One region of the Prescottella sp. GW823-FHT02E09 genome, then DNA from elsewhere that is predicted to be linked to it. Evidence: riboswitches for the same ligand, from Rfam matches in the RefSeq annotation. Region 1 holds a riboswitch; each other region holds the start of a gene.
The links. Region 1 has a riboswitch for cobalamin ahead of AC1RIF_RS03375 (LLM class flavin-dependent oxidoreductase). Riboswitches for the same ligand answer to the same signal wherever they lie in the genome.

Region 1 (7,209 bases):
CCCCCGGCTTCGTCGTCGGCCTGGTACTGATCCAGGTGGTGGTGATCGACATGGGCATCGGCAAGGTGGTGCTCGACGGTTCCTGGTCGATGGTCGCGATGCCCGCGATCTGCCTGGCGTTCGGGCTGTTCGACACGTGGTCGCGGCTGCTGCGATCCAACCTGGTCGAGGTGATGGACAGTTCCGTCGTCGACGTCGCTCGCGGTCGCGGCGCCACCACGCGACGCGCACTCCTGCGTCACGCCCTGCCGCACAGCATGCCGACCTATCTGCACGCGGTGGCCGTCGGCGCGGGCGCGGTCCTCGGTGGGGCAGCGATCGTCGAGACGGTCTTCACGTGGCCGGGTATCGGCGCCTACGTCGTGTCGTCCGTCGCCACCCGTGATCTCCCCGTCGTCCAGGCGTTCGCGATGCTCGCGACCGTCGTCTACGTCGGCGTGAATCTGGCGGCCGACGGTGCTGCGGCACTGATCGATCCGCGACTTCGATCGAAGGGACACCGATCGGGATGCTGATGCGTACGCGCGGGCGGGTGTCGTGGGCGCAGGACCGGGCGTTGTTGGTCGGTGTCGTGCTCGCAGTGGTCGTCGCGGTCGTAGCGGCGGCGGGGCCGCTGGTTGTCGGCACGGACGCGAACCTGCCGGACTACGCCGCCAAACTCCGCCCGCCCAGCGCCGAACACTGGCTGGGCACAGACCAGTACGGCCGGGACCAGGCGGCGCGACTGGTCGTCGGCCTGCGCCGGTCGCTGCTCTCCGCGCTGATCGTGCTCGCCGGCTCGATGACGGTGAGTCTCGTGGCCGGAGTGCTGGCGGGCCTGTCACCCCGCTGGTTCGATTCGTTCCTCGGACGCGTCATCGACGTCCTGCTGGCCGTCCCCAGTCTCGTGCTCGCCCTGGCGATCGTGGGGCTTCTCGGTCCGGGATACGTGAATCTCCTACTGGCGCTGATCGTGTCGTCGTGGGCCGCGGACGCACGTCTGGCCCGATCGTTGACGATGGACCTGACCCACCGGCCGTACATCACCGCTGCCCGGCTTTCCGGGGTCGGCACCGTCGGGATCGCGTTGCGCCACATCGTGCCCGCGGTCGTTCCGCGGCTGTCGATCGTGGCCACCCTCCGCCTCGGCGGGATCGTGGTCTCACTGGCCGGATTGTCGTTCCTGGGGCTGGGGGTCCAGCAGCCCGACGCCGAACTCGGCGCGATGCTCGGTGACGCCCGCAAGTTCCTGACGGCCGCGCCGTGGCTGCTGTTGGTACCGGCCGCCGCGATCCTGACGATGACGACCGCGGCCAACCTGATCGCCGACGGCCTGCATCGGCGCACCGCAGTGAAGGGACGACAGTGACCACAGGGACCACAGGGACCACAGGGACCACAGGGACCACAGGGACCACAGGGACCACAGGGACCACAGGGACCACCGAAACCGGAACACTGCCGGACGAAGCCGTGACGGCCGTATCCGCTCTGTCCGTCACGTACGCCGACGGTCGGCGCGCCCTCCGATCGGTGTCGCTCTCGGTGGCCCCCGGTGAGACGGTCGCCGTCATCGGCGAGAGCGGTTGCGGCAAGAGCACCCTGATCAAGGCCCTGCTCGGAATGCTGCCGTCGGGCGCGTCGGTGGAGGGAGAGATCCGCATCGGCGGATGCGACGTGACCACCGCATCGGAGACACAACTGCGCGGGATCCGCGGCAGCCGGGTGGGATACGTCGCGCAGGACGCCTACGGCGGGCTCGACCCGCTGATGCGGATCGGCGGGAACATCGAGGAGGCGTGGCGCTCGAAGTCGCGCCCGGTCCCCCACGACGCGGCGGCGCGCCGGCTCACCGCGCTCGACGTCGCCGACAGCGAACGGCGGGTTCGGGATTGGCCCCACACGTGGTCCGGAGGAATGCAGCAGCGTGCGGGTATCGCCGCGGCAACGGCGCTCGCGCCCGCGCTCGTGGTGGCCGACGAACCCACGTCCGCGTTGGACTCGGTCACCGCCGAGACGGTGCTGACCCGGTTGGTGGCGGAGTCTCGGAGTCTGCTGATCGTCAGCCACGACCTCCCACTCGTGGCGAAGTTCGCCGACCGCATCTACGTCCTGAAGAACGGCGAGATCGTGGAGCGCGGCGACGCCGAGCGTGTTCTCACGATTCCTCGGGATCCGTACACACTCGCCTTGATCCATGCCCACGATCCGCTGGTCGACGCGTCGACCGCGGCGCCCGTCGGCGAGGTGGTGCTGGACGTGGATGCCGTCAGCCACAGTTACGGGAATCGTCAGGTGGTGCCGACAACATCCCTGCGGGTGCGCCGCGGCGAGATCCTCGGAATCCGTGGGCCTTCGGGCTCGGGGAAGAGCACGCTGCTCCGAATTCTCGCTGGCCTGGAGAAGCCCGGGACCGGCACCGTCACGTGGTCGGGCGCACCCGCCCCCGCGCGCGGAGCGGTCCAGGTGGTGTTCCAGGACGCGGTGGGCAGCCTGGATCCACGGTGGCCGATCTGGAAATCGGTGGTCGAACCCCGCCGATTGCGGGGCGCGCACGGCCGCGCGGCCGCCTCGTCGGCGCTGCGACGACTCGGGCTCGAGGCGGTCCACCTCCGGGCACGGCCCGCCGCCCTGTCCGGCGGCCAGTGCCAACGGGTCGCGCTCGCCCGGGCACTCGTCTCCGGCGCCGAGTTGGTGCTGGCCGACGAACCCACCGCGGCCCTCGACCCGACCGTCGGCCGACAGGTCCTGAAGGCGCTGCGCGACCTCGCCGACGCGGGCACGGCGGTCGTGATGGTCAGCCACGACGACCGTGCCCTCACGTCAGTGTGCGACCGCGTCCTGACGATCGGCCAGTAGCGGGCGCAACTGCGTGGCGATGTTCTCCAGCAACGGTTCCCACTGCGCTGCTGTGAGATGTACCGGTTGCACGTGGCACAGCAGATCGGTGGCGAACGGCAGGCCCGCGTCGCCGCGCAGTCCGGAGGCGATCGTCTCGGCCGAGCCGTGATAGATGTGGTTGCGGTCGAGATAGTCGGCGGCGCTGAACCCCTCGGGAAATCGTCCGGTTCGGATTCCGCGCTGCACCCAATCCGTGACCCCGTCGGCGAGCAGCCTGCGCGCCGACGCGGTGTCCTCGGTGCAGATCACCGGACGGGACAGTCCGACACGTGGATTCGTGGCACGTTGCGTGTACTCGTCGAGCATCCGCGCCGAGAGCGCATCGTCGGGTCCCTGCGGCGACGAGCTACGACCGGACAACACGCCCGCGCCGAGCCGGGCGGCCAGCTCCATACCTGATCTCGACGCGGTGCCGAGCCAGATCCGCTCGCGCAGACCGCGCTCGTCGGGCACGATCCGTCCGCCCCCGATCAGGTCGATCAGCACCTCGACCGTGTCCCGCAGGTCCTCGCGGCGCCGGTCGTGATCCTTGCCGAACCTGCGGGCGGTGTCCGCGTCGGCGCCCGCACCGAGACCCAGTTCGAGCCGCCCACCGCTGAGCGCGTCCACCGTCGCCGCGTCCTCGGCCAACCGGATCGGATCCTCGAGCGGGGCCACCATCACCGCGGTGCCGAGCCGAAGGTGCTCGGTGCGTTCCGCGACGGCAGCGAGCACGACCAGGCGCGAGGGCGAATGACCCCGCTGGACGCCGAAGTGATGCTGTGCGATCCAGAACGAGTCGAAGCCCAGTTCCTCGGCACGGCAGGCTAGTTCGACGGTGTCGCGAAGCTCCTCGCGCGAACTGCGCGCGCCCGCGCAGTGGCTGATGACTCCGAAACGAGTCGTCTGCGATCTCATGGCGATCCGTGGGCGTCCTTCTGCTCGATCCGAGAGGCCGCCCACGGCTGCACACGCCTGCCGCGCCCCTCGCAGCGCGGTTGACGCGCGCTCGGTGATGCCCGATCAGGTCCGCGCACCCAGTCCTCGAGGCGGCACACCGCCGAGCGCGGCGCACTCGACACAGCGGGCAGGTCTTCGGACTCGCAGGCGCCCGCGCCCATCGGACGCGAACCTGGTGGCCGTCGCTTCCCAGGCGGATGCACAGTGCTGGTGACGGCGATCGTTCCTGCATACCGCTGCGGGACAGTCCCGGATTCTCACCGGGTTCCCTCTCGTACCTCGTCGGAGGCACTTCGACGCCGCACCACGACCCACCGGGTTCCGAACGGTCGAGCGGGCGAACCAACTGCACCGGCCAGTCTAGGCCCTCCTCGCGCCGGTCTTCACCGGCACACGCGCCGGTGGCGCGCTGCCATGATTCGACGGCCGATGATTCCGTGGCGCGGTGCGAAGAGGTAGACCACCACGAACGCGACACCCTGCGCGAGAACGATCATGGCGCCCGACGCGGTGTCGAGGTGGTAGCTGGTGTACAGACCGACCACAGCACACCCCGCGGACAGCGCCGGTGCGATGACGAGCATCCGCCCGAACCGATCGGTGAGCAGGTATGCGGTGGCACCGGGAATGACGAGCATGGCGACCACCAGCACCACGCCCACTGCCTGCAGCGCGACAACGGCGGTGAGCGCGAGGAGCCCGAGCAGCGCGCCGCCGAGCATCCTGGGACTCAGCCCGATTGCATGGGCGTGTGTCGGATCGAACGCGTAGAGCGTGAAGTCGCGGCGTTTGAGGACGAGCGCGACGAAGACGATCGCGGCCAAGACGAGCACCTGGATCAGATCGGAACGTGAGACTCCCAGCAGGTTCCCGAAGATGATGTGATTGAGGTCGGTTTGACTGGGGGTCACCGAGATCAGCACCAGACCGAACGCGAACAAGGTGGTGAAGACGATGCCGATCGCGGCGTCCTCCTTGATCCGGCTCGTGCTCCGGACCACGCCGATCAGCGCGACCGCGAGAAAGCCGAAGATCACCGCCCCGAGCGCGAATGGCGCACCCACCACATAGGCAAGCACCACCCCGGGAAGTACGGCGTGCGAGACGGCATCACCCATCAGGGACCAGCCAACCAGAACCAGCCAGCACGACAGCATCGCGCACACGACGGAAGCGACGACGGTGGTCGCGAGCGCCCGAATCATGAAGTCGTAGCGCAGTGGATCGAGGAGGAAGTCTGCCACGGTCACGTGTGAGTCTCGTTCCGATTCATGACGTCCAACCCGAAAGCACGGGCGAGATTCTCCGGCAGAAGAACTTCGTCGGGGTCGCCCTGCATCAGGACGCTCCGCATCAACAGGATCGCTTCGTCCGCAAGCCGTGGCAGCGCATTCAGATCGTGCGTGGACACCAGAACCGTCGCTCCGCCTGCGGCCATCTCGCGGAGCAACCTGGTGATGGTCGCCTCGCTGCGCTTGTCGACACCGGCGAACGGTTCGTCGAGCAGAAGAACCGTCGCCCCCTGCGCGATTCCGCGCGCCACGAACGTCCGCTTCTTCTGGCCCCCGGAGAGCTGACCGATCTGCCGGCCGGCGAACTCCGCGAGTTCGACGCGGTCGAGCGCCTCGTCCACGGCCCGACGGTCCTCGCGGGTCGGCCGACGTGTGAATCCCATACGCCCGTAGCGGCCGGTCATCACGACGTCGCCGACCGAGAGAGGAAACGCCCAGTCGACGTCCTCACTCTGCGGCACGTAGCCAATCGCACCGGATTTCCTTGCCCGAGAGGGCAACTCACCGTCAATGAGCACCCTTCCGGTGTCGGGCGTCACGATACCCATGATCGTCTTGAACAGCGTCGACTTACCCGATCCGTTCATACCGATCAGTCCACACACCCGGCCGGGCCGGAGGGACAGCGAAACCCTCTCGAGCGCAAGCACATCGCCGTAGCGAACGGTGACATCCTCGACCCGGATCACGTCGGTCATCGCGGCGCCTGCCCGGTCAGCCCCGTGATGATCGTCGCGGCGTCGTGACGAATGAGGTCCAGATACGTCGGCACTGGACCGTCGGCGGTGGAGAGCGAGTCCACATACAGCGTGCCTCCGAACCGGACGCCGGTCGCCTCCACCACCTGCTTCATCGGCGCATCCGCGACGGTCGACTCGCAGAACACGGCGGGGACGTTTCGCGCCTTGACGAATTCGATCGCCGAGGCAATCTGCTTGGGTGTGGCCTGCTGTTCTGCGTTGACCGCCCAGATGTACTTCTCGGTGAGCCCCGCGTCGCGGGCCAGGTAGGAGAACGCGCCCTCGCACGTCACCAAGGCCCGCTCGTTCTCCGGGAGCACGCTCAGCGACATGACCAACTCGTCCTGCACCGTCTCGAGATCCGCCTTGTAGGCGGCACCGTTCGCCTCGTAGACAGAAGAGTTGCCCGGGTCGAGGTCACTGAAGGCGGTCACCATGTTGTCGACGTACCGCTGCACGTTGACCGGCGACATCCACGCATGCGGGTTCGGCAGGCCCGAGTAGGCATCCTCGGTGATGCTCACCGGTGCGACACCGTCACTGACGACGACGTGGGGAACGTCGAGACCCTCGACGAACTGCGCGAACCAGGCCTCCAGATTGAGCCCGTTGTCGAGAATCAGATCCGCCTGTGCGGCCTTCCTGATGTCACCCGGCGTCGGCTCGTAGCCGTGGATCTCGGCACCGACCTTGGTGATCGATTGGACGACGAGACGGTCGCCGGCGACATTCTCCGCGATGTCGGCGAGCACGGTGAAGGTCGTCAGCACGACAGGCCTGTCTGCGCTTTCCGCTCCACCCGCGGTTCCACACGCGGCGAGCGAGAGTCCCAGAGCGGTGAGGATCGCGGCCGCCCGTAGGCGCACCGTTTCGAGCTGAAGTTTCGGCACACCGAAATATTATGATCGTGGTTCTCGAACAATCAAGTTCGTCGATCCGACTCGGGGCTCGGACCGCAGTTGCGGTCCGAACCCCGAGCTGGTGCCGAATCGTGTGGGACTACAGGTCCTGGCCACGCCGTCCGACGGTGATACCGAAGGCCAGGAGTCCGCCGAGCAAGGCCGCGCCGGCGGCGACCATGAAGGCGACGAAGAAGCCGTCGGAGCTGTACACCGGGCCGGCGGGGCCGACGGTGAGCACGTGCTGGGCCAGCAGGGCGAAGCCCACCGAGGACAGCATGCCGCCGAACATCGACTGGGACAGTCCGGTGAAGTTGGCGCCGATCGCGCGCTGGTCGGCCGGAAGGGCCATCATCACCAGGTTCGGGATGGCGGCGTAGATCATCGAGCCGAAGCCGATCAGGCCGTAGCCGAAGACGACCTGCCACGCCTGGTCCGGGGTGGTGGCGAGAAGGGCCG
Region 2 (7,209 bases), 170 kb from region 1:
GCAGGTCGGCGTAGTTCGTGGTGTCGGAGAGCGGATTTGCGATCCGGACGTCGGGAAGCTGTTCACCGGAGTGCTCGCGCAACCAGTGCCCGATGATGCGGCGGAACCACGCGTCGATCTTGCGGTCCAGTACCGTCTGGGCGCTCACCACGACGACCTCGGTCGCGCCGGACGCGGTCGCCTCGTCGAGCGCCACGGTGACCGATGTCCCCGAGCCGCCGAGTACGGCCGTCACGAAGACGGTGTCCGGGTACCGGTCCTGCAACGTGCGCAGCGCGCCGAGCACCTGGTCGCGAGGATCGGCGCCACGGTCGGTGGGTGCGGTGACGATCACCCATCTCGACTGTCGAATCATGTTCATGAGAAAGACCTTTCGGCGGGCACGTCGACGGTGCCGCACAGCACCACCATCGGACGGCCCGTTCGTGGATGAGGTTGTACCAGGGCGTCTAGGCCGTAGACGTCCGCGAGCAGTTCCGCGGTGAGGACCGACTCCGTAGGGCCCTCGGTGACCACCCGGCCGTCGCGCAGCACCACCAGGTGGTCGCAGTACATCGCGGCCAGGTTCAGGTCGTGCATCGCGGCCACCGTGGTGAGCCCGCGGGTGCGGATCAGTTCCAGCAGTTCGAGCGACGCCGAGACGTCGAGGTGGTTGGTGGGTTCGTCGAGCAGCAGCACACAGGGACGCTGCGCGAACGCCCGGGCCAGCTGGGTCTTCTGTTTCTCGCCGCCGGACAGGCTCTGCCACAACCGGTGTCGCAGGTGGGTGATGCCGGCCGTCGCGAGGCAGCCGGTGACCAGTTCGCCCGTGCCGAGTGTGGCGGGTCGGGCCCAGCCGCCGCGGTGCGGGATGGCCCCGAGCTCGACGATCTGTTCCACCGTCAGGTCCAGTTCGGTGGCTGAATGCTGTTCCACCAGTGCGACGGTGCGGGCGAACTCGCGGCGTTGCATCGTGGTCGTCTCGACATCGCCGAGAAGCACCCGTCCGCTGTCCGGACGCTCGAGTCGGGCGATCGTCGACAGCAGCGACGTCTTGCCCGACCCGTTCGGTCCGATCAGCCCGGTGACCCGCTTTTCCGGAGCCGAGCACGTGACGCGGTCGAGGATCCGGGTGCCTGCTACCGACCAGGTGACGTCCTCGACGCTGATCTCGGGGGAGTGGTGGCTCATGCGCGAGCTCCCCGTCGTCGGAGCAGGCACACGAACGCCGGCACCCCGACGACGGCGGTGACGATGCTGATGGGTAGTTCCCGCCCGGGCAGGACGGTGCGGGCGACGATGTCGGCCCACACCAGCTGCAGTGCGCCGAGCAACACCACCACCGGGAGCAGGCGCGCATGCAGCGGGCCGACGAGCATCCGGGCGGCGTGCGGCACCACGAGTCCGACGAAGCCGATGACACCGGCCTGCGCGACCAGTGCCGCCGTGCACAGCGACGCCACCGCGTACAGCACCCACCGGGACCGCTCGACGTTGGTGCCGAGGCTCGCGGCGGCACGCTCGCCGAACGCGAACGAGTCCAGCACCCGGCTGTAGGCCAGGACGATCGTCAACGTCAACGCGACGACGATGAGGATGCCGATCAGGCCCGACCAGCGCACGCCGGCCACCGAGCCGAGGGTCCAGTTCAGCACCCGATGGGCGGCGTCGCGGTCGCCGAACAGCACCAGCGCAGACGTCAGCGCCGCGGTCAGCTGGCCCACCGCGATTCCGGCGAGGACGAGCCGGCCGGGCAGCAACGCCCCGGACCGTGAGGTCGCGATGAGGAACACCAGCAGCAGGCTGCCGAGGGCCCCGAGGAACGCAGCCGACGAGACGGCGCCGAAACCGAAGGCACCCACCGCGGTCACGCCGCTGGTCAAGGCCAGCACCGCCCCCAACGATGCGCCCCCGGACATGCCGAGCAGGTACGGGTCGGCCAGTTGGTTGCCGGTCAGCGACTGCAGCACGGCGCCGCACACGGCCAGGCCCGCGCCGGTCGCCGCGGCCGCCAGCACCCGCGGCATCCGCAGGTCGACAACGATGTGGGTGGTGAGCAGGTCGGTCCCCGGGCCGATGCCGAGTCGTCCGGCGATCGCCTCGACGACCGTGCCGATCGACAGGTCGGCCGCACCGATCGCGACCCCGGCCGCGCAGCTCACCACGAGCAACGCGACCAGGACGACCGCCCAGCCGGTGCTGGTCGTCGCGGCCGCCCGGGCCGGCACCCGGGTCGTCAGACTCATGCCCCGCTGCCGCCCAGTTGCTCGGCGACCAGGCTCGCGCCCTCGATGGTGCGGGGACCGGGCGTACTCGCCGAGAACGGGACCACGACGAACGCGTCGTCGCGCACCGCCTTCAGGTCCTTCAGCGCCGGATCGTTGCGGAGATAGGTCTTCTTCTCCTCGGCGGTGTCCCATGACGCGTCCGCGAGGACGATGATGTCGGGGTTCGCCGCCAGCACCGTCTCCCAGCTGCCGTCGAGCCACGCGCCGTCGGCGTTCGCGAAGACGTTGGTCCCGCCGACCGCATCGATGATCAACTGTGGTCCGCCGGCGTTGCCGCCGACATACGGGGTGTCGGTGTTGCTGTCGTACCAGAAGATCGTCTTGCCCTTCGCCGGCGCGGCGGACTCGATGCCGGCGAGGGTGGTCCGCATCTGCGCGATGACGGCGTCGGACTCGGTCTCGCGGCCGAACAGGGTGCCGTAGTCGGTGATCTCGGTGGCGATGGAATCCCACGCGACCGGCGGGCGCGTCGACTTGTCCTTGCAGCCGAACGGTGAGACGTACGTGGCGATGCCCAGTTCGTCGAACGACTCGTGCGAGCCGACGGCCTTGTCGTCGAACGCGCTCGAGTACGACGCCAGCACCAGGTCCGGCTTGGTCTCGAGCAGCGCCTCGCGGCTGGGGTAGTCCTTCTCGTCCAGCGCCGGCACCTGCGCGTACGCGGCCTGCCACTGAGGGGCGATGGTGTCGTCGAGGTACGCGGTGCCGACCATCTGGCCCTCGGCACCGATCGACAGCGCCGATTCGGTGGCGCCCTGGTTGAGGGTGACGGCCCGCTCGGCCGGACCGTCGAGCGTGACGGTGCGCCCGCAGTTCTGCAGGGAGATCGCGGCGGCGTCGGCGTCGTCGTTCGACGACCCGCCGCACGCGGTGAGGGTGAGAGCGGTGGCGATCGACACCGCTGCCGTGGAGATGACTCGGCGAGAGATAGGGGTACGCAAAGCGACCCGCCTTCCATGACTCGTGGAAAACGTGCAGTTATGCGTCACGGCCGGTCTCCTGGCTCGGCAGGGATAGCCGCCGACTACGCCTTCCCGGATGCATGTGCACCCAGTGGCTGGGGTCGAACCCCTAGTAGTCGACGTACCTGCCCACAGTGGCGAGTACCGCGCCGGCTTCAACCGGACTTCCCGAACACCGTGACAACATCGTGAAGAATAGACGACGGGTCAGAGGGCGCTGTCCGCCTTGTCGGTCTTCTCAGCCCGCGGCATCAGCGCCGACGACACCGTCATCACGACGGCGATGCAGAACAGTCCGAGGAACACCAGGTGGATCGCGTCGGCAAGATCACCGGGATCCGGTTCGGCGGCCTCGCCGACCCGTGAGTTCACCAGCGCACCGAACACCGCGACACCCACGGCGCTGCCGATCGAGCGCGCGAACATGTTGGTCGAGGTCACCACGCCGCGCTCGGACCAGTCGACGCTGGACTGCGCCGCGATCAGCGTAGGGGTGGCGATCAGGCCCATGCCGGAGCCGATGACGAAGCATGTCGCGCCCACCTGCCACACCGGCGAGCCGTCCGAGAGCAGCAGTAACAGTGCGGTGCCGACGAGCGCGAGGGCACTGCCGATCAGCGCGGTCGTGCGGAATCCGACGCGCAGGTACAACCGTCCGGCCTGGGACGCGGCGATGGGCCAGCCGATGGTGAGCACCGCCAGTGCGAAGCCCGCGACGAGCGCGCCGGTGCCGAGCACGCCCTGCACGAACGTCGGCACGTACGACGTGAGCCCCATCAGGATCGCGCCCACCGACAGCGACACCAGACTGCTCGCGACCAGCACCCGGCGGGTCAGCATGTGCAGCGGCAGGATCGGATCGGCGACGCGGCGTTCGACGAGGACGAATCCGGCGAGCATCGACGCACCGACGACGAAGACGCCGATGCCCATCGGGGACAGCCACTCCCACGACTGGCCGCCCTCGAGCAGTCCGAGGATCATCAGCGCCGCGCCGCCGGTGAGCAGGATCGCGCCGGGATAGTCGATGCGCCGCCGCTGCACCGTGGTCGTCTCGACGAACTTGCGGTGCAGCATCCACGCTGCGAGCGCGCACAGCGGCAGGTTGACCAGGAAGATCCACCGCCATGACAGGTACTCGGAGAACACGCCGCCCAGTGTCGGGCCCAGCACCGCGGACGCGCCCCACACACTCGCGATGTAGCCCTGCACCTTGGCGCGTTCGGCGACGGTGTAGATGTCGCCCGCGATGGTGAGCGCCATCGGTTGGATCGCGCCGGCGCCGAGACCTTGGAGCGCCCGGAAGACGATCAGCGCGGGCATGCTCCACGCGACGCCGCACAGCAGCGAACCGACCGCGAAGAGCGCGATGCCCAGCATCATGATCGGCTTGCGGCCGAAGACGTCGGACAGCTTGCCGTAGATGGGCACCGAGACCGCCTGCGCCAACAGATACACCGAGAACAGCCACGGGAACTGCGAGAAGCCCCCGAGATCGCCGACGATCGTGAGCACCGCGGTCGCGATGATCGTGCTGTCGAGCGCGACGAGGGACGTGCTGAGCATCAGCGACAACAGAATCGGGCCCCGTTCCGAGCGCAGCCCCACCGATGTAGTCGCGGTGTCGATCGCCATGCACCCACCCACCATTCCTCGTGAAGTCCGAAACAAGGCTAACGACTACCGCCGACTCCCGCGTTTTGCGCACAAGTGCGCGAATCGCGGGGGAAGATGCGAATGGGGCGCCCACGTGCGGTGGGATGCGCCGATTCGCGGGACCGATAGGGTATGCAACGTGCGTCCTTCACTCGATTCCTACACCCATCTGGCCGGCGGCAAGGTCCGCGATCTGTACACGATCGACGACGAGCACCTGCTGCTGGTCGCGAGTGACCGGATCTCGGCCTACGACCATGTGCTGACCACGCCGATCCCCGACAAGGGGCGCGTGCTCACCGCGATGAGCGTCTTCTTCTTCGAGAAGCTGGGCGGCACCAACCACCTGGCGGGCGATCCGTTGGACGAGCGCATCCCCGAGGAGGTCCTCGGGCGCGCCCTCGTGGTCCGCAAGCTGAACATGCTGCCCGTCGAGTGCGTGGCCCGCGGCTACCTCACCGGCTCGGGCCTGGCGGACTACAACAGCACCGGTGCGGTGTGCGGCGTCGCGCTGCCCGAGGGGCTGGTCGAGGCGAGCCAGCTGCCCGAGCCGATCTTCACCCCGGCCAGCAAGGCCGATCTCGGCGACCACGACGAGAACATCGACTTCCAGGCCGTCGTCGACAAGGTCGGTCAGGACCTCGCGGTGAAGCTGCGCGACGACACCCTCGACATCTACTTCCGTGCCGCCAGCTTCGCGCGGGACCGCGGCATCATTCTCGCCGACACCAAGTTCGAATTCGGCCTCGACGCCGACGGCAACCTGGTGCTCGCCGACGAGGTGCTGACGCCGGACTCGTCGCGGTACTGGCCGGCCGACGGGTACGAGCCGGGCAAGGTGCAGCCCAGCTTCGACAAGCAGTTCGTGCGCAACTGGCTCACCAGTCCCGCGTCGGGCTGGGACCGCGCCTCTGACACCCCGCCCCCGCCGCTGCCGCAGGACATCGTGGACGCGACCCGCGCCCGCTACATCGAGGCGTACGAGCGCATCTCGGGTCTGTCGTTCGAGGATTGGGTGGGCTGAGATGACCGTGCCCTCGATGCCGACTCCGCCTCCGGTCGCCAAGCGGGTGCCCCTCGAACGGACCCATCACGGGGACACGTTCGTGGACCACTACGAGTGGCTGCGGGCAAAGGAGGACCCGGAGGTCATCGAGTACCTCGAGGCGGAGAACGCGTACACCGCGCGGCAGCTCGAGCATCTGGAGCCGTTGCGCGAGAAGGTGTTCCAGGAGATCAAGTCGCGGACGCAGGAGACCGACATGTCGGTCCCGACGCGGCTGGGCGACTGGTGGTACTACGCGCGGACCGCCGAGGGCAAGCAGTACGGCGTCAACTGCCGGTGCCCCATCTCCGGACCGGACGACTGGACGCCGCCTGAGCTGTCGGCCGACACCGCGATGCCGGGCGAGCAGGTGCTGCTCGACGGCAACGTCGAGGCGGAGGGCCACGAGTTCTTCTCCGTCGGCGCGTTCTCGGTGAGCCACGACGGCACGCTGCTGGCCTACTCGGTCGACGTCATCGGCGACGAACGCTACACATTGCGGTTCAAGAATCTCGAGACCGGCGAACTGCTCGCCGACGAGATCCCGAACACCGCACCCGGCGCGACGTGGGCCATCGACCACCAGCACATCTTCTACCTGACGGTCGACGAGTCGTGGCGGCCCGACACCGTGTGGCGGCACAGGCTCGGCACCACACAGGACCAGGACGTGCAGGTCTTCCACGAACCGGACGAGCGGTACTGGGTGGCGGTCGGGTCCACGCGCAGCGAGAAGTACCTGATGATCTGGCTCGGGTCCAAGGTGACCACCGAGGGCTGGATCCTCGAGTCGGCGAACCCCGAGGGCGAGTTCCGGGTGATCCTGCCGCGTCGCGAGGGCGTCGAGTACTCCGCCGAGCACGCCGTGGTCGCGGGCGAGGACCGCTTCCTGATCCTGCACAACGACGTCGTCGACGGCGAGAAGGCCGAGAACTTCGTGCTGGCGCAGGCCCCGGTTTCGGATCCCGGTGCGATGGAGATCCTGGTCCCGCACCGTCACGACGTCCGGCTCGAGGACATCGACACGTTCGCCGACCACCTGGTGCTCAGCTACCGCCGGGACGTGCTCACCCGGCTGGCGATCTGGCCGCTCACGCCCGAGGGCTACGGCGAGCTGACGGAGATGGAGTTCGACGAGGAACTGTTCTCGGTCGGCCTCGGGTCCAACCCGGAGTGGGATCAGCCGACGCTGCGCCTGGGGTACACGTCGTTCATCACGCCGTCCCGCGTGTACGACTACGAATTGGCAACCGGCGCACTGCTGTTGCGCAAGTCGCAG
Region 3 (7,209 bases), on a different contig from region 1:
CCCGGACGCGGGACGCGACGGTCGCGAGGTCGGCGCGCAGCACCCGCTGGGTGCGCAGCGTGCCCTCCTGGATGACGGTGACCGGGGTGTCGGCGGGCCGGCCGCCCGCGACGAGGACGGTCGCGAACTGTTCGATCCGCTCGACGGCCATCAGCAGCACGATGGTGCCGCGCAGCTTCGCGAGCGCGGACCAGTCGACGAGCGAATCCGGGTGGTCGGGCGCGACGTGCCCACTGACGACGACGAACTCGTGCGTGACGCCACGGTGGGTGACGGGGATCCCGGCCGCCGACGGCACCGAGATCGCGCTCGTGATGCCCGGGACGACGGTGACCGGGACCCCGGCGGCGGCACACGCTTCGAGTTCCTCGTAGCCGCGGCCGAACACGTAGGGGTCGCCGCCCTTGAGCCGGACGACGAACTTGCCGGCCTTCGCGCCGTCGATCAGGGCCGCGTTGATCGACTCCTGGGCCATCGCGCGGCCGTACGGGATCTTCGCGGCGTCGATCACCTCGACGTGCGGGCCGAGCTCGGCCAGCAACTCCGGCGGGGCGAGGCGGTCGGCGACGACGACGTCGGCGCGGGCGAGCAACCGGCGACCACGCACGGTGATGAGGTCCGGGTCGCCCGGTCCCCCACCGACCAGCGCGACGCCGGGTGCGGGCGCCTCGTCGGTGTCGGAGACCGCGCCGGACTGCAGCGCCTCGAGCAGCGCGGTCCGCACGGCGGCGGATCGGCGGTGCGCGCCGCCGGCGAGGACGCCGATGCTCAGACCGTCGAACATTCCCGTCGCCGGGGTGACGGCCGTGCCCTCGCGGGCGCTGTCGGCGCGCACACAGAACACGCGGCGGCGCTCGGCCTCGGCGACGATCTCGGCGTTGGTCTCCGGCTCGTCGGTGCACGCGATGGCGTACCACGCGCCGTCGAGGTCACCGTCGACGTAGTCACGCAGCTCGAGCGTGATCTGTCCGGCGGTGGCCATGCCCTCGACCGCGGGTGTGACCTCGCGGCTGACGAGGTGCACACGCGCCCCGGACGCGATGAGCAGACCGAGTCGGCGCTGCGCGACCGTGCCGCCCCCGACCACCACGACACGACGGTCCGTCAGGTTGAGTCCGACCAGGTAGCTGGTCTCGTCACCGGCGACAGCAGACACTGCGTACTCCCTGTTCTCGAATTGCGGATTGTTGTTCATTCGACAGATCACGAAACATTACGGGCAGCGGCGACGGTGACGCCATTCGTGGCCCGCTTGGGCACGACCAGACGGCCGCCGTCCGCGGCGAGGATCGCGGCGGCCTCGGCGACGCTCGGCGTGCCCACCGCCCCGGCCACCCCGTCCGCCGGATTCGGCACCGGTACCGCGGCGAGTCGATCGGCGCTGTACCCGACCAGCGTCGCCCCGAGCACCTCGGCGGCGTCGACGAAGGGCGCCTCCGCCGTCTTCCGGTCGAGTGTGGCCAGCGCACGCACCGGCTCGTCACCACACACTGCGAGAACGGCGGCGACGATGTCGGCCGCCCCCACCCGGCTGCCGGCTCCGACCCCGACCCACCACCCGCGGTCAACCACGCGCGGCCTCGACGAATCGGCGCACGGACTCCGGGTTTCCGGCGGGATGGGTGTGCAGATAGGACGCGTGGACGGTGCCCGCGGGTCCGCCGACGAACCCTTCGCGGGTGGCTCCCGCGTCCCACGCGCGCCAGCCCCAGGCCGGGCCGGCGCCGTCGGCGGTATCGGTCGTGAGCGACGTGCGGTGGAACTCGTGGCCGGTCACGCGGGTACCGGCGGCGAACAGCGTCGACTCGGTCAGTGCGACGGCCTCGCGGTATCCGAGGGTGAGCCGGGACCCGAACCGCGCGTCGACGCCGACCACACCGGCCATCGGGTGACCGTCGAGGCTGCGGGCCAGGTACAGCAGCCCGGCGCACTCGGCGTGGATCGGTGCGCCGTCGGCGGCCAGTTGGCGGACCTGCTGCAGCAGTGCCACATTCGACGACAGCGCCACGGCATGCTCCTCGGGGAATCCACCGGGCAGCACCAGACCGGTTGCGCCGGAGGGCAGTTCGTCCAGCAGTGGATCGAAGGTGACCACGTCGGCGCCCGCGGCTTCGAGCAGCTCGCGATGCTCGGCGTAGCCGAACGTGAAAGCGACGCCACCGGCCAGGGCGATCACCGGGCGGGCCCCGGGGGCCACGGGACCGACCTCGCTCGCCGGGTCCCAGACGGGCGTGTCGACCGACGAGCGTGCGAGCGCTCGGATCGCATCCAGGTCCAGGTGTTCGGCCGCCAGTTCCGTCATCGCGGCAACCGCGTCGAGCGCGGCCCGGCCGTGCTCGACCGCCGGCACCAGCCCGAGATGACGCGACGGCACCTCGAGTTCCGCGAGCCGGGGCACCGATCCGAGGACCGGCAGGCCCACCCGTTCACAAGCCTGCCGCAGCACCTGCTCGTGGCGGGCACTGCCGACCCTGTTGAGGATCACCCCGCCGATCCGGACCGCCGAGTCGTACGTCGAGAAACCGTGCAGGACGGCGGCGAGGCTCTGACTGTGGCCGCGGGCGTCGATCACGAGCACCACCGGGGCGCCCAGCGCCGCGGCCACCTGCGCGGTCGACCCCTCGGCGGACGGCGCCGCCGAACCCGGGTCGATCTTGCCGTCGAACAGGCCCATCACGCCCTCGACGACGGCGATGTCACTGTCGGCGCTGCCGTGCCGGAACAGCGGACCGATCCGGTCGGCGCCCACCAGCACGGTGTCGAGGTTGCGGCCGGGCCGGCCGGCGGCGAGCGCGTGGTAGCCGGGATCGATGTAGTCGGGCCCGACCTTGAACGGGGCGACCCGGTTCCCGGCGGCCCGGAGCGCCCCGACCAGGCCGGTCGCGACGGTGGTCTTGCCGCTGCCGGACGCCGGCGCCGCGATCACCACGGCGGGAGTGCTCAACGGATCACCATCGTCACCACTCGATGCCGCGCTGGCCCTTGCGGCCGGCGTCCATCGGATGCTTGATCTTGGTCATCTCGGTCACCAGGTCGGCCGCGTCGATCAACGCCTGCGGGGCGTCGCGGCCGGTGATGACGACGTGCTGGTTGCCGGGGCGTGATCGCAAGACCTCGACAACTTCCTCGGTGTCCACCCAGCCCCACTTGAGGGGGTAGGTGAACTCGTCGAGCACGTAGAAGCGATGCGTCTCGGCGGCGAGGCGGCGGACGATCTCCTGCCAGCCCTCGGCCGCGGCCGCCGCGTGGTCCTCCTCGGAACCCTGCTTGCGGGTCCACGACCAGCCCTCGCCCATCTTGTGCCACTGCACGGCGCCGCCGACGCCGCTGCTCTCGTGCAGGTCGCCGAGCGCCCGGAAGGCGGCCTCCTCGCCCACCTTCCACTTGGCGCTCTTGACGAACTGGAACACACCGATATCGAAGCCCTGGTTCCAGGCGCGCAGCGCCATACCGAACGCGGCGGTCGACTTCCCCTTCCCGGGTCCGGTGTGCACCGCGAGCACCGGTTGGTTCCGGCGCTGGCGGGTGGTGAGCCCGTCGACGGGCACGTTCTCGGGTACGCCCTTGGGCATGTGCAGTCCCTTCCTCGGACTCGGATGTTCGGGCGGGTCAGGCGGCGGCGCGGACGACGCCGGCGACCTGTTGCGCCGAGAGCTCCGCGAGCCGCACGCACCCGCCGCGCAGGTCACGGGCAAGTTCTGCGGCCAGGCCGAGCCGGACCATGCCGGTCTCGCAATCCACGACGATCGAGGCGACGCCGGTGTCGGCGAGCATCGCGGCGGCGCGCTTGGCCCGCCGCACGGCGTCCGCGGCACCGGTGGCACGACCGTCGGTGAGGGACACCACCAGCGCGCGACGCTTGGGATCCCGGACGCGTTCGCGCAGCACCACCTCGCGGGCACGCAGGAAGCCCTCGGCGAGCGGCGACTTGCCTCCGGTCTTCATCGACCGCAGTCGACGCACCGCGACATCGACCGACGACGTCGGCGGCAGCACCAGTTCGGCCTCACGGCCTCGGACGGTGATCACGGCGACCTTGTCGCGCCGCTGGTAGGCGTCGCGCAGCAGCGACACCACCGCGCCGGTCACCGCGGACAGCCGGTCCCGCGCGGCCATCGACCCGGACGCGTCGACGACGAAGAGCACCAGATTGCCCTCGCGACCCTCCCGGATCGCGCCCCGAATGTCACTGGGCGCCAGCCGCATCGGGCCTCCCCACCGACCCCGGTCCGTCTGGTGTTCGGCGGCGGCGAACAGCGTGCCCACCAGATGCAGACCGTGCCCGGGCTCGGTCGTGGTCCGAACGGTGCGACCGCGGGTGGAGCGGGAACGGGACCGCCGGCCGGGGGCGCCGTCGCCGACGCCGGGGATCTCGAGCATCCGGGTCCGGAACTGCGGGCCGGGGGCACCGGCGTTGCGCTCGGCTCCCGAACCGGCCCCCGGATCGGTCGAATCCTGTTCGGGCGCTTCCGATGTCGACTGATCCGACGGCGGCTCCGGTGCTGGATCCGACGGGGACTCGCCGCCACCGGGCCCGTCGGGATCGGGATCGGGCTCGGGCTCGTCGTGTGCCTTGACGTCGGAGTCGGCCTCCGCCATCGCGTCGTCGAGCTGCTGCTGGTCGAGGCCCGGCTCGTCGAAGGGGTCACGCCGACGACGGTGCGGCAGAGCAAGTTCCGCGGCAACACGCACGTCTTCCTCGGCGACCGCGTCGGCGCCCCGCCACGCGGCGTGCGCGGTGGCGGTGCGGGCGAGGACCAGGTCCGCGCGCATACCGTCGACGTCGAACGACGCGCACAGCGACGCGATCCGTCGCAGCTCGCCGTCGGACAGTTCGATGTCGTCGATACGACCGCGGGCGTGCGCGATCTGCCGGGCCAGCTCCCCGTCCTGCCCGGCGTAGCGGGCCGCGAAGGCATCGGGGTCACGCTCGTAGTCGAGGCGGCGGCGCACCACCTCCATCCGCACGTCGACGTCCCGGGAGGCCGCGACGTCCACCGCGAGCCCGAACCGGTCCAGCAGCTGCGGACGCAGCTCCCCCTCCTCGGGGTTCATGGTGCCGACGAGGACGAACTTCGCCGGGTGCGAGTGGGAGACACCGTCGCGTTCGATGTGGACCCGGCCCATCGCGGCCGCGTCGAGCAGCACGTCCACCAGGTGGTCGTGCAGGAGGTTGACCTCGTCGACGTACAGCACGCCCTGGTGCGCATCCGCGAGCAGCCCGGGTTGGAAGGCCCGCTCGCCGTCGCGAAGCACCTTCTCGAGATCGAGTGATCCGACCACGCGGTCCTCGGTGGCACCGACGGGGAGTTCGACGAGCCGTGCCCGGCGACGCTCCCCCACGTGCTCGATCTCGGGGAGCAGCGCGGTGAGCGCGCGCACGACGGTCGACTTGGCGGTGCCTTTCTCGCCGCGGACCAGCACACCCCCGATTCCGGGGTGGACGGCGCACAGGATCAGCGCCAGGCGCAGGCGGTCCTGTCCGACGACGGCACTGAACGGGAAGCCGGCAGGCTCGTGAGCGGCCAGGTCATGACTGTGACGCAACGATCGAATCCCTTCACGTCTCGGTTTCCTCGCCGAGAGCTTGGCGGTGCGAAACGTTGCGGCATTCTGGCTTCGGGTCGCTCCCATCGAGCACCCTCACAGTGGCGGGACCGCGCCTGATTCTCACAGGTCTTCCCCGCAGACGTTTCTCTGTTGCAGCACACTACCGCGACCCGGAGTTTCCTCCGAGCCGCGGTAGTGGATGTGGTGCGATCGTCAGACGGATGCGGACTCGACCACGGGCGCGGCGTGCGCCGGGGCCGTGGGGGCATCGCCGAGCTGCAGCGAACGAGTGCTCCAGTCCCAGACCTGCTGGAACAGGTCGGCGTTGTCGGACAGCTTCAGGCCCAGCGACGGGACCATCTCCTGCAGCTTCGGCTTCCATGCCGCGAACTCGCGCGGGAAGCAGCGCTGCAGCACGTCGAGCATGGCCGGCACGGCGGTGGAGGCGCCGGGCGAGGCACCGAGCAGGCCGGCGATGGTGCCGTCCTCGGCGTTGACCACGGCGGTGCCGAATTCGAGGACGCCGCCCTTGCCCTTCTTGCGGATCACCTGGACTCGCTGACCGGCGGTGATGAGCTCCCAGTCCTTGCCGACAGCCTTCGGCACGAACTCACCGAGGGTGCCGATGCGGTCGGCGGGCGACTGCATGAGCTCACCGATGAGGTACTTGGTCAGACTCAGCTCGGTGAGGCCGACACCGAGCATCGACATCAGGTTGTTGGGCTTGACCGAGCCCGGAAGGTCGGTGATCTTGCCCTGCTTGAGGAACTTCGGCGACCAGCCGGCATAGGGGCCGAACAGCAGGCCCGGCTTGCCGTTGATGACACGGGTGTCGAGGTGCGGCACCGACATCGGGGGCGCGCCGACTGCCGCCTTGCCGTACACCTTGGCCCGGTGCTGGTCGATCAGCTCGGGGTTGGTGCAGCGCAGGAACTGACCGCTGACCGGGAAGCCACCGAAGCCCTTGGCCTCCTTGATGCCCGACTTCTGCAGCAGGTGCAGCGCACCGCCGCCGGCGCCGACGAACACGAACTTGGCGTTGACGGTCTTCTTGGCGCCGGTGCGCAGGTTCTCGACCTTGACGATCCAGCTGCCGTCGGACTGCTTGGTGAGGTTGCGGACCTCGTGACCGAAGTGGACGGTGCCGCCCGACGATGCGACGTAGTTCAGCAGCTGCTTGGTGAGCGCGCCGAAGTCGACGTCGGTGCCGGACTCGGTCCAGTTGAGCGCGACCGGGTCGGAGAAGTCACGGCCCTCGGCCATGAGCGGCAGGCGCTCGGTGAAGAAGTCCTCGGACTCGGAGTACTCCATGCCGGCGAACAGCGGGTGACCGGCGAGTGCCTCGTAGCGGGCGCGCAGGTACTTCACGTTGTCGGCGCCGTGCACGAAGCTCACGTGCGGGATCGGGTTGACGAATTCCTTGGGATCGGTGAGGACCCCGTTGTCGACGGCATGCGACCAGAACTGGCGGGAGACCTGGAACTGCTCGTTGACGTTGATCGCCTTGGTGATGTCGACGGTGCCGTCGGCCTTCGCAGGCGTGTAGTTGAGTTCACACAGCGCGGAGTGCCCGGTGCCCGCGTTGTTCCACGGGTCGCTGCTCTCCGCCGCAGCGGCGTCGAGTCGTTCGAAGGTGGTGATCGACCAGTCCGGCTGCAC

Region 2: it holds a riboswitch for cobalamin, as region 1 does, so the genes downstream of both, AC1RIF_RS04210 (ABC transporter substrate-binding protein) here and AC1RIF_RS03375 (LLM class flavin-dependent oxidoreductase) in region 1, are expected to answer to the same signal.
Region 3: it holds a riboswitch for cobalamin, as region 1 does, so the genes downstream of both, AC1RIF_RS07165 (magnesium chelatase subunit D family protein) here and AC1RIF_RS03375 (LLM class flavin-dependent oxidoreductase) in region 1, are expected to answer to the same signal.

The regions. Positions count from the first base shown of each region.
Region 1 covers NZ_JBXAJP010000001.1:692,688-699,896, forward strand. Annotated here, with positions in the region: gene AC1RIF_RS03360 (ABC transporter permease) at 1-515, shown strand, start outside; gene AC1RIF_RS03365 (ABC transporter permease) at 509-1,348, shown strand; gene AC1RIF_RS03370 (ABC transporter ATP-binding protein) at 1,453-2,838, shown strand; gene AC1RIF_RS03375 (LLM class flavin-dependent oxidoreductase) at 2,803-3,777, opposite strand; cobalamin riboswitch at 3,929-4,149, opposite strand; gene AC1RIF_RS03380 (metal ABC transporter permease) at 4,203-5,069, opposite strand; gene AC1RIF_RS03385 (metal ABC transporter ATP-binding protein) at 5,066-5,809, opposite strand; gene AC1RIF_RS03390 (metal ABC transporter substrate-binding protein) at 5,806-6,741, opposite strand; gene AC1RIF_RS03395 (MFS transporter) at 6,851-7,209, opposite strand, start outside.
Region 2 covers NZ_JBXAJP010000001.1:863,083-870,291, reverse strand. Annotated here, with positions in the region: gene AC1RIF_RS04225 ((2Fe-2S) ferredoxin domain-containing protein) at 1-361, opposite strand, end outside; gene AC1RIF_RS04220 (ABC transporter ATP-binding protein) at 358-1,170, opposite strand; gene AC1RIF_RS04215 (FecCD family ABC transporter permease) at 1,167-2,225, opposite strand; gene AC1RIF_RS04210 (ABC transporter substrate-binding protein) at 2,222-3,208, opposite strand; cobalamin riboswitch at 3,240-3,424, opposite strand; gene AC1RIF_RS04205 (MDR family MFS transporter) at 3,437-4,864, opposite strand; gene AC1RIF_RS04200 (phosphoribosylaminoimidazolesuccinocarboxamide synthase) at 5,025-5,909, shown strand; gene AC1RIF_RS04195 (S9 family peptidase) at 5,926-7,209, shown strand, end outside.
Region 3 covers NZ_JBXAJP010000002.1:643,551-650,759, forward strand. Annotated here, with positions in the region: gene cobA (uroporphyrinogen-III C-methyltransferase) at 1-1,156, opposite strand, end outside; gene AC1RIF_RS07150 (cobalamin biosynthesis protein) at 1,204-1,572, opposite strand; gene AC1RIF_RS07155 (cobyrinic acid a,c-diamide synthase CobB) at 1,565-2,944, opposite strand; gene cobO (cob(I)yrinic acid a,c-diamide adenosyltransferase) at 2,958-3,572, opposite strand; gene AC1RIF_RS07165 (magnesium chelatase subunit D family protein) at 3,610-5,547, opposite strand; adenosylcobalamin-variant (AdoCbl-variant) riboswitch at 5,599-5,695, opposite strand; gene mqo (malate dehydrogenase (quinone)) at 5,764-7,209, opposite strand, start outside.